Regions from separate parts of the Stenotrophomonas sp. 05N423 genome, predicted to be linked through region 2. Evidence: riboswitches for the same ligand, from Rfam matches in the RefSeq annotation. Region 2 holds a riboswitch; each other region holds the start of a gene.

The links. A riboswitch is a leader RNA that binds a small molecule or an ion and turns the genes downstream of it on or off. The one in region 2 is predicted to bind cobalamin.
Region 1: another riboswitch for cobalamin. It lies ahead of metE (5-methyltetrahydropteroyltriglutamate--homocysteine S-methyltransferase); the one in region 2 lies ahead of btuB (TonB-dependent vitamin B12 receptor).
Region 3: another riboswitch for cobalamin. It lies ahead of AC1DGW_RS11940 (ribonucleoside-diphosphate reductase subunit alpha); the one in region 2 lies ahead of btuB (TonB-dependent vitamin B12 receptor).

What each region holds. Positions count from the first base shown of each region.
Region 1 is NZ_JBFTMV010000007.1:12,527-15,795, forward strand. Features, by position in the region: gene dusA (tRNA dihydrouridine(20/20a) synthase DusA) at 1-954, opposite strand, end outside; gene AC1DGW_RS11895 (SMR family transporter) at 1,149-1,481, shown strand; cobalamin riboswitch at 1,552-1,789, shown strand; gene metE (5-methyltetrahydropteroyltriglutamate--homocysteine S-methyltransferase) at 1,997-3,269, shown strand, end outside.
Region 2 is NZ_JBFTMV010000009.1:7,630-10,898, forward strand. Features, by position in the region: gene btuB (TonB-dependent vitamin B12 receptor) at 1-1,294, opposite strand, end outside; cobalamin riboswitch at 1,410-1,651, opposite strand; gene cobT (nicotinate-nucleotide--dimethylbenzimidazole phosphoribosyltransferase) at 1,785-2,855, shown strand; gene AC1DGW_RS13645 (histidine phosphatase family protein) at 2,852-3,269, shown strand, end outside.
Region 3 is NZ_JBFTMV010000007.1:24,130-27,398, forward strand. Features, by position in the region: gene AC1DGW_RS11940 (ribonucleoside-diphosphate reductase subunit alpha) at 1-1,244, opposite strand, end outside; cobalamin riboswitch at 1,508-1,731, opposite strand; gene AC1DGW_RS11945 (DUF2884 family protein) at 2,000-2,827, shown strand; gene AC1DGW_RS11950 (vWA domain-containing protein) at 2,979-3,269, opposite strand, start outside.

The DNA of each region.
Region 1 (3,269 bases), on a different contig from region 2:
CAGCGACCAGTCGGCTCCGGGCCGATGGGCGCCCTCGCTGAGCACCTTGCGGAAGGCGCGGCCACCCGGCTGGCCGTGGTACAGCCCGAGCAGGTGGCGGGTGATGTGTTTGAGCGCCAGTCCGCCCTGCAGCCGGGACTCGACGTAGGGGCGCATCTGCTCGAGCAGGTCCTCGCGGCTGCGAAGCGGTGCGCCGGTCTGCGCCGCTTCGAGCAGATGCAGGACATACGGGTCGTGGTAGGCCGCCCGGCCCAGCATCACCCCGTCCACGTGCGCCAGCTGCGCCTGCGCCGCCTCGACCGTGGCCAGGCCGCCGTTGAGCACCACCGGCAGGGCCGGGCGTTCGGCCTTGAGCCGCCAGGCCCAGTCGTAGCGCAGCGGCGGGATCTCGCGGTTCTCCTTGGGCGACAGGCCCTTCAGCCACGCATTGCGCGCGTGCACGACGACCATGGCCGCACCGGCCTGCACCTGGCGGTCCACGAAAGCGGCGAAGGCGCCGTAGTCGTTGTCCTCGTCCACGCCCAGCCGGCACTTCACTGTGACCGGGATATCCACCACCGCGGTCATCGCCGCCACGCACTCGCCCACCAGTTCCGGCTCGCGCATCAGGCAGGCGCCGAAACGGCCGGCCAGCACGCGGTCTGAGGGGCAACCGCAGTTGAGGTTGACCTCGTCATAGCCCCAGTCGGCGGCAATGCGCGCGGCCTGCGCCAGCAGTGCCGGATCGCTGCCGCCGAGCTGCAGCGCGAGCGGATGCTCGCCAGCGTCGAAATCGAGCAGCCGCTGGCGGTCGCCATGGATCACCGCATTGGCGTGCACCATCTCGGTATAGAGCCGTGCGCCGGGCGCAAGGATCCGGTGGAACGCCCGGCAATGGGTGTCCGTCCAGTCCATCATCGGCGCGACGGACAGGCGCAGGGAGGCGGCATAGCGCGGATCGTGGTTCGGCTGCAAAACGGATTCTTCCGGGTGTGGCGTCGGCTTCACCTGCGGCCTGTGGCGGCTGCGCAGGGATGCCAAGGGTAAACGAAGCGCCTGAACGGGGCCGCTCCCCGGGGCCGGCCATGACCGGGCGACGCCGGCGCGGGGCGGGCGCTGCGGATGGATGCGGCAAGGCGCACGCCGCCAGGCCGGGCGAGAATACGCCCATGAACGCCTACCTCCTGCTTGCCTGCGCCATCGTCCTGGAAGTCGTCGCCACCTCCCTGCTCAAGGCCTCCGACGGCATGAGCCGTCTGTGGCCGACGCTGGGCGCACTGGCCGGCTATGGCCTGTGCTTCTGGCTGCTGTCGATGGTGATGAAGTCGGTGCCGACCGGCATCGCCTACGCGATCTGGTCCGGGGTGGGCATCGTGCTGATCTCGCTGATCGGTCTGGTCGTGTTCCGGCAGAAGCTCGACCTGCCGGCGCTGGTCGGCATCGCGCTGATCTGCGCCGGCGTGGTGGTGATCAATGTGTTCTCGCGCACGACCGCGCACTGAGCCACGGCGTCCTCCTTGCGCTTTCTGGATCCATGCCGCGGCGGCGCTTGACCGCCGCCGCGCGCCTGCCTATCGTGTGCGCGCCGAAGGTATCCATCGCTTTATTCGGATGAAGGGATGGAATTAAACGGGAATCCGGTGAAGCGCGCCCGCAAGGCCCGCCATTCCGGAGCTGCCCCGCAGCGGTGAATGGAAACGACCGCCGTCATCGAGCACTGGGCCAAGGCCCGGGAAGCGACGGCCACTAGGCGGACGCAACCGCGTCCATGTCCATCAGCCCGAATACCGGCCTGGGCCGGGAGGCACGTCGCCTCCTGTTTCGACCTGGCGTCTCCGCGGGGAGGCGGCCGGAACCGTCCGCACGTCCGTGCGGCGGCGCCGCCTGCCTTTGCCCTGGAGCCCGGTTCGCCCGCGGGGGCGAAGGTCGCTGGCGGGGTGGCTGGCCGATCCGACAGGGATCAGCACGACATCGCGCGGTTCCTTCGTTCCTCAATGCCCAAGCAATGAGGAGTGCCATGACAACCGTTACCAACCTGGGGTTTCCCCGCATCGGCGCACGCCGCGAACTCAAGCGCGCGCTGGAAAGCCACTGGCGCGGCGAGAGCGATGCCGCGCAGCTGCAGGCCACCGCCGCGGAGCTGCGCGTGCGCCATTGGAAGCTGCAATGCGAGTCCGGCGTTGACCTGCCGCCGAGCAACGACTTTTCGCTGTACGACCATGTGCTCGACACCGCGTTCCTGTTCGACGCCATTCCCGCCCGCTACCGCGCCCTCGCCGACCGCGAGCCGCTGGCCGCGTACTTCGCGATGGCGCGCGGCCTGCAGCAGCCGGGCATCGACGTGCCTGCGCTGGAAATGACCAAGTGGTTCGACACCAACTACCACTACCTGGTGCCGGAACTGCAGGCCGGCCAGGGCTTCGCGCTGCGCGGCGACAAGCCGTTGGCCGAATACCGCGAGGCGAAGGCGCTGGGCATCCAGACCCGCCCGGTGCTGCTGGGGCCGGTGAGTTTCCTGCTGCTGTCCAAGACCATCGACGGCAGCGATCCGCTGGCCCTGCTCGATGCCCTGCTGCCGGTCTACGCGCAATTGCTTGAAGCCTTGAAGGCCGAAGGCGCGCAGTGGGTGCAGCTGGACGAACCCGCGCTGGTGCAGGACCTGGACGATGCCGCCCGCGCCGCATTCAAGCAAGCCTATGCCCGCCTGGCCGATGGCCCGCGCCCGGACATCCTGCTGGCCACCTACTTCGGCGCACTCGAGGACAACCTCGCCCTGGCCACGTCGCTGCCGGTGCAGGGCCTGCACGTGGACCTGGTGCGCGCGCCCGAACAACTCGATGCCGTCCTGCGCGCACTGCCGGCCAGCCGCGTGCTGTCGCTGGGCCTGATAGACGGCCGCAACATCTGGCGCAACCCGCTGGACAACGCGCTGATCCTCGCCCGCTATGCCCACGGCCACCGGGGTGGCGAGCGGCTGTGGCTGGCACCTTCGTGCTCGCTGCTGCACTGCCCGGTCGACCTGTCGCTGGAGAAGAAGCTCGATGCCGAACTGTGCGGCTGGCTGGCGTTCTCGCGGCAGAAGCTGGAGGAACTGCGGCGGCTTGCCGATGCGCTGGATGGCCGCGAGGGCGCCGAAGCGGCACTGGCGCCCGCCCGCGAAGCCATCGAATCGCGGCGCCGCTCGCCGCGCGTGCACAACGCCGCAGTCAAGGCGCGCGTGGCCGCGCTTACCGCCGCCGATGCCGCCCGCGCCACGCCGCATGCGCAACGTCTGCCGCTGCAGGCGACGG
Region 2 (3,269 bases):
GATTGCTCGACCACGGGTAGTACAGGTCGTTGAAGGTCGGGGCCTTGAAGCCGGTGCCGGCGCTGGCGGTCAGGCGCAGGCCGTTGCCGAAGGCGAAGCCGTAGCCGAGGCTGCCGGTGGTGTGGTTGCCGAACTGCTCGTTGTCGTCGTTGCGTACGCTGGCCTGCAGCGCATGCGCGCCGAACTGGCCCTGGTATTCGACGAACACGCCGGTGTTGTCGCGGCTGTCGATCGCATAGGCCGTGGTGCTGGTGACCTCGTCCTTCTGCCAGTCGGCGCCGGCGGTCAGCTGCTGGCCTTCGGCAAACAGGAAGTCGCCCTGAACACTGGCGGTGTCGCGGCGCGTGTCGAAGGTGGAGACGAAGCTGCGCTTGCCGGCCTGGACGAAGTAGCTGTCGGCCTGGTCGTTGTTGCGGCCGACCTGGGCGGACAGGCGGAACGCCTCGCTGGGCGTCCACAGCAGTTTGCCGCCATACACCTGCTGGTGGTTGTCGGCCTCGTTGCCGCTGTAGATGCTGCCGTCGTATTCGTTGCGGCTGCTGGCGTCGAGCACGTGGCCTTCCACGCTCAGGGTCTGCGCCAGCGCGTAGCCGCCGCGCACGTTGAGCGAGGTGTTGCGGTAGCCGTCGCGGTCGGGTTCATCGACGTAGCAGCCCTGGAACAGCATGGCCGAGCCATTGCAGGCGTTGATGCCGTCGGTCTCCTGCCAGGCGCCCTGCGCCGAGACCCAGCCACGTTCGCCGCGGTTGCTGAAACCGGCGCTGGCCTGGCGCAGGTTGTGGCTGCCGGCGGTCAGCGCCAGGTTCTGCTGCAGGCCCTTGCCGGCGCTGCGGGTGAAGATCTGGATCACGCCGCCGATCGCCTCCGAGCCATACAGGCTCGAACGCGGTCCGCGCACGATCTCCACGCGCTCGATCTGGTCGATGGGCAGGTCCTGCAGCGCCGGCATGCCGCTGGTGGCGGCGCCGATGCGCACGCCGTCGACCAGCACCAGCACCTGATTGGAGGCGGTGCCGCGCATGAACAGCGAAGTGAGCTTGCCGGTGCCGCCCTGGTTGGCGAAATCCAGGCCGGCGCGGCCGCGCAGCAGGTCCAGCACCGAGCCGGCCTGGCTGCGGTCGATCTGCTCGCGGTCGATCACCTGCACCGGCACCACGCTGTCGGCGATGGAGACCGGCGTGCGGGTGGCGGTGACCACGACATCGTCGAGCTCGGTGGGTGCCTGTTCGGCAGCGGCGACGCCCGGCAGCGCGAGCGCCAGGGCGAGGGAAAGGGTGTGGTACGGCAGTTTCATGGGAACTCCTGGATCCGCGCGCTCCCGCGCGGACGGACGGTGGGGGCTGCCAGGAGAAGGGAGTACGACGGAGCGCGCGCACGGCGTCACTGCCGCCGCCATGCCCTCCGCATCGCAACCAGTCGGCTTCCGGGCCGGTCTCCGGGCTCGCAGGCGAAGCGTGTCGACGCTTCCGTCCAGGCGCCTTCCCGTGCGGTGGATGCACAGTGGCGGTATGCCTGTCCTTGTCCTGCTTACCGTTGCGGGGGCAGCGCCGGAATGGCGCGTGCAGGGGCATCCCTGGCATGCGCGGCACCGGCTTCCCGTTTCAACCGGCCGGAGCAAGTCCGGCCGGTCACCCGAAAGTGCGCGCATTCTATGCCATCGCCCGCTCCGCCGCCCGCTCCGCCCGATGGCGGGCGGGCATCGCCGGATTGGCGCCCGGCACGGCACATCGTGGAAGCGGCCCGCGCCCTACAATGCGCGATTGCAACGCGGTATCGGAACACACGTGACAGAAGCATGGTTCACCCGGCCCTGCCCGGCGCCTTCGCAGGCGCACCGGCAGCACGCCATCGCCCGCCAGCGGCAACTGACCAAGCCGGAGGGCGCGCTGGGACGTCTGGAAACACTCGCCATCGAGCTGGCCGCCCTGCAGGGGCGTGAGCAGCCGCAGGCTGCGCGGGTGCCGGTGCTGGTGTTCGCCGGCGACCATGGCGTCGCCGCACAGGGCGTGTCGGCGTATCCGGCGGAGGTGACGGTGCAGATGCTGCGCAACTTCGCCGCCGGCGGTGCTGCCATCGCCGTGCTGTCGCGCGAACTGGGGTTGCCGCTGCATGTCTGGGATGTGGGCAGCCTGGCCGATAAGCCGGTGGCCGGCGTGACCTGCGACAAACCGCGGCGTGGTACCGACGATTTCAGCACCGGTCCGGCGATGACGCCGGCCGACCTCGATGCGGCCTTCGCCGCCGGCCGGCGCGCGGTGGAAACCGCTTGCGGCGACGGCGCGGACCTGCTGCTGCTTGGCGAGATGGGCATCGGCAACACCACCGCGGCCAGCGTACTGGCGGCGGCGCTCGGGCCATTGCCGCTGGTGGAGCTGGTCGGCGCCGGCACCGGCCTGGATGCGGCGCGCATCGCCCACAAGCAGGCCGTGACCGCACGTGCGCTGGCCCTGCATGGCGACGCGATCGCGGCCGCCACCGATCCCGGTCGTGAAGCCCTGCGCCGCGTCGGCGGGTTGGAGATCGCCGCACTGGCCGCGGCCATGATCGCCGCCGCCCAGCGCGGCGTGCCGGTGCTGGTGGACGGTTTCATCGTTTCGGCCGCGGCGCTGGCCGCGGTGCGCATCAATCCATCGCTGCGGCCATGGCTGCTGTTCTCGCACCGCTCGGCCGAGCGTGGCCATGCGCTCATACTCGGGAGCCTGCAGGCCGAACCGCTGCTGCAGCTGGATCTGCGCCTGGGCGAAGGTTCCGGTGCCGCGCTGGCGCTGCCGCTGCTGCGGCTGGCCTGCGCATTGCACAACGGCATGGCGACCTTCGCCGAAGCTGCTGTCGCCGAGCGGAGCGCCGCGCCATGATCCTGGACCTGATGCGCCATGCCTCCACCGGCCGCCAGGGCCATCTGGATGGCCGCACCGATCCGCCGTTGCTCGACGGCGCGATGGATGCGCTGCTGCGCTGTCATGGCGGCGGCCAGTGGAGCCGGGTGATCGCTTCGCCGCGGCGCCGCGCGCTGGATACCGCCACCGCGCTGGTCGCTGGCCGCGACCTGTTCTGCGAGATCCACCCGGATTGGGCCGAACTGGATTTCGGCGACTGGGACGGTCGCCATTACGACGAGATCCCTGCCGAGCTGCTGGCCGGGCTTTACGACGCACCGCACGCGGTGGTGCCGCCCAATGGCGAGAGCTGGCAGCAGTTCCAGTCGCGCATCGACGCGCAGCTGCAGCGACTGCTTGACGAGGACGAAGACGACGGTGCCGGGCCGGTGC
Region 3 (3,269 bases), on a different contig from region 2:
TTCGCGCGCAGGGTCTGGTTGCTGGCGCGGTTGCACTTGTCCTTGAACGTCATCCAGCCATTGCCGGTCTCGGCCAGGGTACGCATCATCCGCGCGTACAACTTGCGCGCCGGCAGCGCCTTGACCGCCTTGCCCTGCGCCTCGGCCTGCAGGTAGGCGCGCTCGAACGCCTCGCCGTACAGGTCGGTGAACTCCGGCACCACGCGCGGATCGAACAGCGACCACTCCTGGTCGGCTTCCACGCGCTGCATGAACAGGTCCGGCACCCAGTTGGCGAGGTTGAGGTTGTGGGTGCGGCGCGAATCATCGCCCGCGTTGTCGCGCAGCTCCAGGAAGTCCTCGATGTCCGCATGCCAGGTTTCCAGGTACACGCAGGCCGCGCCCTTGCGCTTGCCGCCCTGGTTGACCGCGGCCACCGAGGAATCCAGCGTCTTCAGCCACGGCACGATGCCGTTGGAGTGGCCGTTGGTGGACTTGATCAGCGAGCCGCGCGAACGCACGCGGGTATAGCTCACGCCGATGCCGCCGCTGAACTTGGACAGCTGCGCGATGTCGCCGTATTTGGCGTAGATGGATTCGAGCGAGTCCTGCGGCGAATCCAGCAGGAAGCAGGACGACAGCTGCTCATGGCTGGTGCCGGCGTTGAACAGGGTCGGGCTGGACGGCAGGTAGTCCAGGCTGCCCAGCCGCTGGTACAGCGCCAGCGCCTCGGGCACGTCCTCGCTCAGCGCGCTGGCGATGCGCAGGAAGAACTGCTGCGGCGTCTCGATGACCTTGCGCGAATGCGGATGGCGCAGCAGGTAGCGGTCGTACAGCGTGCGCAGGCCGAAGTAATCGAAGTTGAGGTCGTATTCCGGGTTGACCGCGTCGTTGAGCTTGCGCGCGTTGACCTGCACGAAGTTGAGCAGGCGGTCGTTGATAAGGCCCACTTCATGGCCGCGGCCGACCGACTGCGAGAATGCATGGATCTCCTGGCCGGATACTTCCTTGGCGATGAAGTTGGCCAGCAGGCGCGCGGCCAGGCGGCCGTACTCCGGCTCCTCGCCGATCAGCAGCGCGGCGGTGCGGATCGACAGTTCGTCCAGTTCCTGGGTGGTGGCGCCGTTGTACAGGCCGGAGATGGTGCGGGTGGCCACGCGCATCGGATCGACGGCATGCAGGCCTTCGCAGCAGCGCTGGATGGCGCGCACGATTTTGTTCAGGTCCACCGGCTCGGTGCCGCCATTGCGCTTGGTCACGCTCATGGCGGTAGCGGTCGGCGGCGGGGTCAGTTCGAAGCCGGCCTCGGTCGGGACAACGGCGGTATCGGTGGCGGTCACGGCAATGCGTCCTCATGGCGTGGTGCACGCGGCGCCTGCCCTCGCAGGAACCAGGGCCGGTGGCGGGCGATGAGCATGGAAGGACGGCGTCGCAGCATCCGCGACGGCGCGACCCGAGGTCGCCACCGGCGCTGCCGCGTCGCCAGCCGTCTTCCCCTCGAAGACTCCGCAGCCGGCACCGCGCGCTGTGCTTCGCGCGGCCGTCGGCAGGTCTTCGGACTCATGGGCGGGAAGGCGGGGGCCTTCTCCTACTTCCGCCGCTTCCCAAGGCATCGGGCCTCAGTGCTTTGTGGCGGGTTCGTTCCCAATTACCGCTGCGGGGCAGTGCCGGAATGGCCATCGAAGGCGTCACCGGCTTCCCTTTCAATCCAGCGGGGAGCAACCCGCCAGAACCGACGAGCCACAAGATAGTGGGGGCAACCGGCCCGGTCAACGCCAAATATTGTGGGCAACCGCATTCCCCTTGCGGCGCAAGCAATCCTCCCGTGGCGACTCAGCACAGCCGCGGCGACCCGCTCATCGCGATTGCGCAGTCAAGCCCTCGGACGCCGATTCAAGGGCAGGAAAACACCCTGCGCATTCATGATCCGATGCCCGGATTGCACCGCCATGACTTCCGGCGGAGGCCCGGCCCCGGCCTGGCCGGCGATCCTGTCGGCCCTTCGAATGGATTCCCCGCCATGCGCCGCCTGGTCCTCGCCGCCGCCCTGCTCGCCCTGTCGCCCGTGGCCGCGCATGCCGGCACGGTGAAATCGCCGACACTGTCGTCCACCCAGTGCGGCGTCAGTACCGACTACGACGTGCTGGTCGATGGCGGCGGCATCTGGCTGCGCCAGCGCGACGCCACGCCGCGCGAGATCGTGTTCCACGATGGCGAGTTGAGCATCGACGGCCGCATGCAGGTGGTCAGCGTCGACGACGCACAACGCCTGCGCGTGCTCGAGGCCGGGGTGCGCCAGATGATGCCGGCGGTCACCGGCATCGCCAACGAGTCGGTGGGAATCAGCTTCGACGTGCTGGACATGGTCTACGGCTCCATGACCGGCAATTTCAATTCGCGCAAGGTGCGCGCGCTGCGCACGGATGCCGAGCGCTTCGTCGCCTCGACCATCGGCCGCGGGCGCTGGGAGCAGGACCTGTTCGGCGAGGGCTTCGAGCAACGCGTGCAGGAGTCGGCCGAATCGCTGAAAGGCTCCATCGCCCGCGGCCTGTTGTGGACCATGCTCACCGGCGGTGAGGAACGCATCGAGAAACGCAGCGAGAAGATCGAAGCCGAACTCGAACCGAAGATCGAGGCGCGCGCCCACGCCCTGGAACAGCATGCACAATCCCTGTGCACGCAGGTGCTGGCGCTGGACCAGCTGCAATCGGCGCTGGAGTTCCGCTACAACGGCCAGCCGCTGCGGATGATGAGCGTCAGCGACGAACGTGGCGAGGCGTCAGCCATGGCGCCCGTGGCGAAGGAACAGGCACCGGACAACAGCATCGCGCTGCCCGCGCATCCCTGACGGAAGACAGGCAACGCCTGTATCGCGACCACGCCACAGGGGCGGGGCTCGCCCTGCACGGGGGTTTCCCGGGGCATGCCAGCACCGGGCGTATGCCCGGTGCTGCATGACATCACTCTTGTAGAACCCAACCGCGTGCAGCAGAGCGCCCTCACCCCTTCGGCAACTGCGCCAGTTCCTCGCGCACCAGCCGCACCACCAGCGTGTCCAGCGTATCCACCGAGTAGTCGGCCACGTCGTGCACGGTCTCGCGGCCAGGGCCGCTGCCCGGGTCGGATGCGTCCTTGTAGGTGAGGAAGATGAAGCGCCCGCCGGTGTACTGGGCGATCTGCCGCTGCACGATCTCGCCGGTGGTGTCCTGGCCCGACGCGGCCACGCTGAACACCTTGATGCCCTTGCCCAGCGCCGCGAGCATGGTCTGGTCGTAGTGCGGCTGCGGATA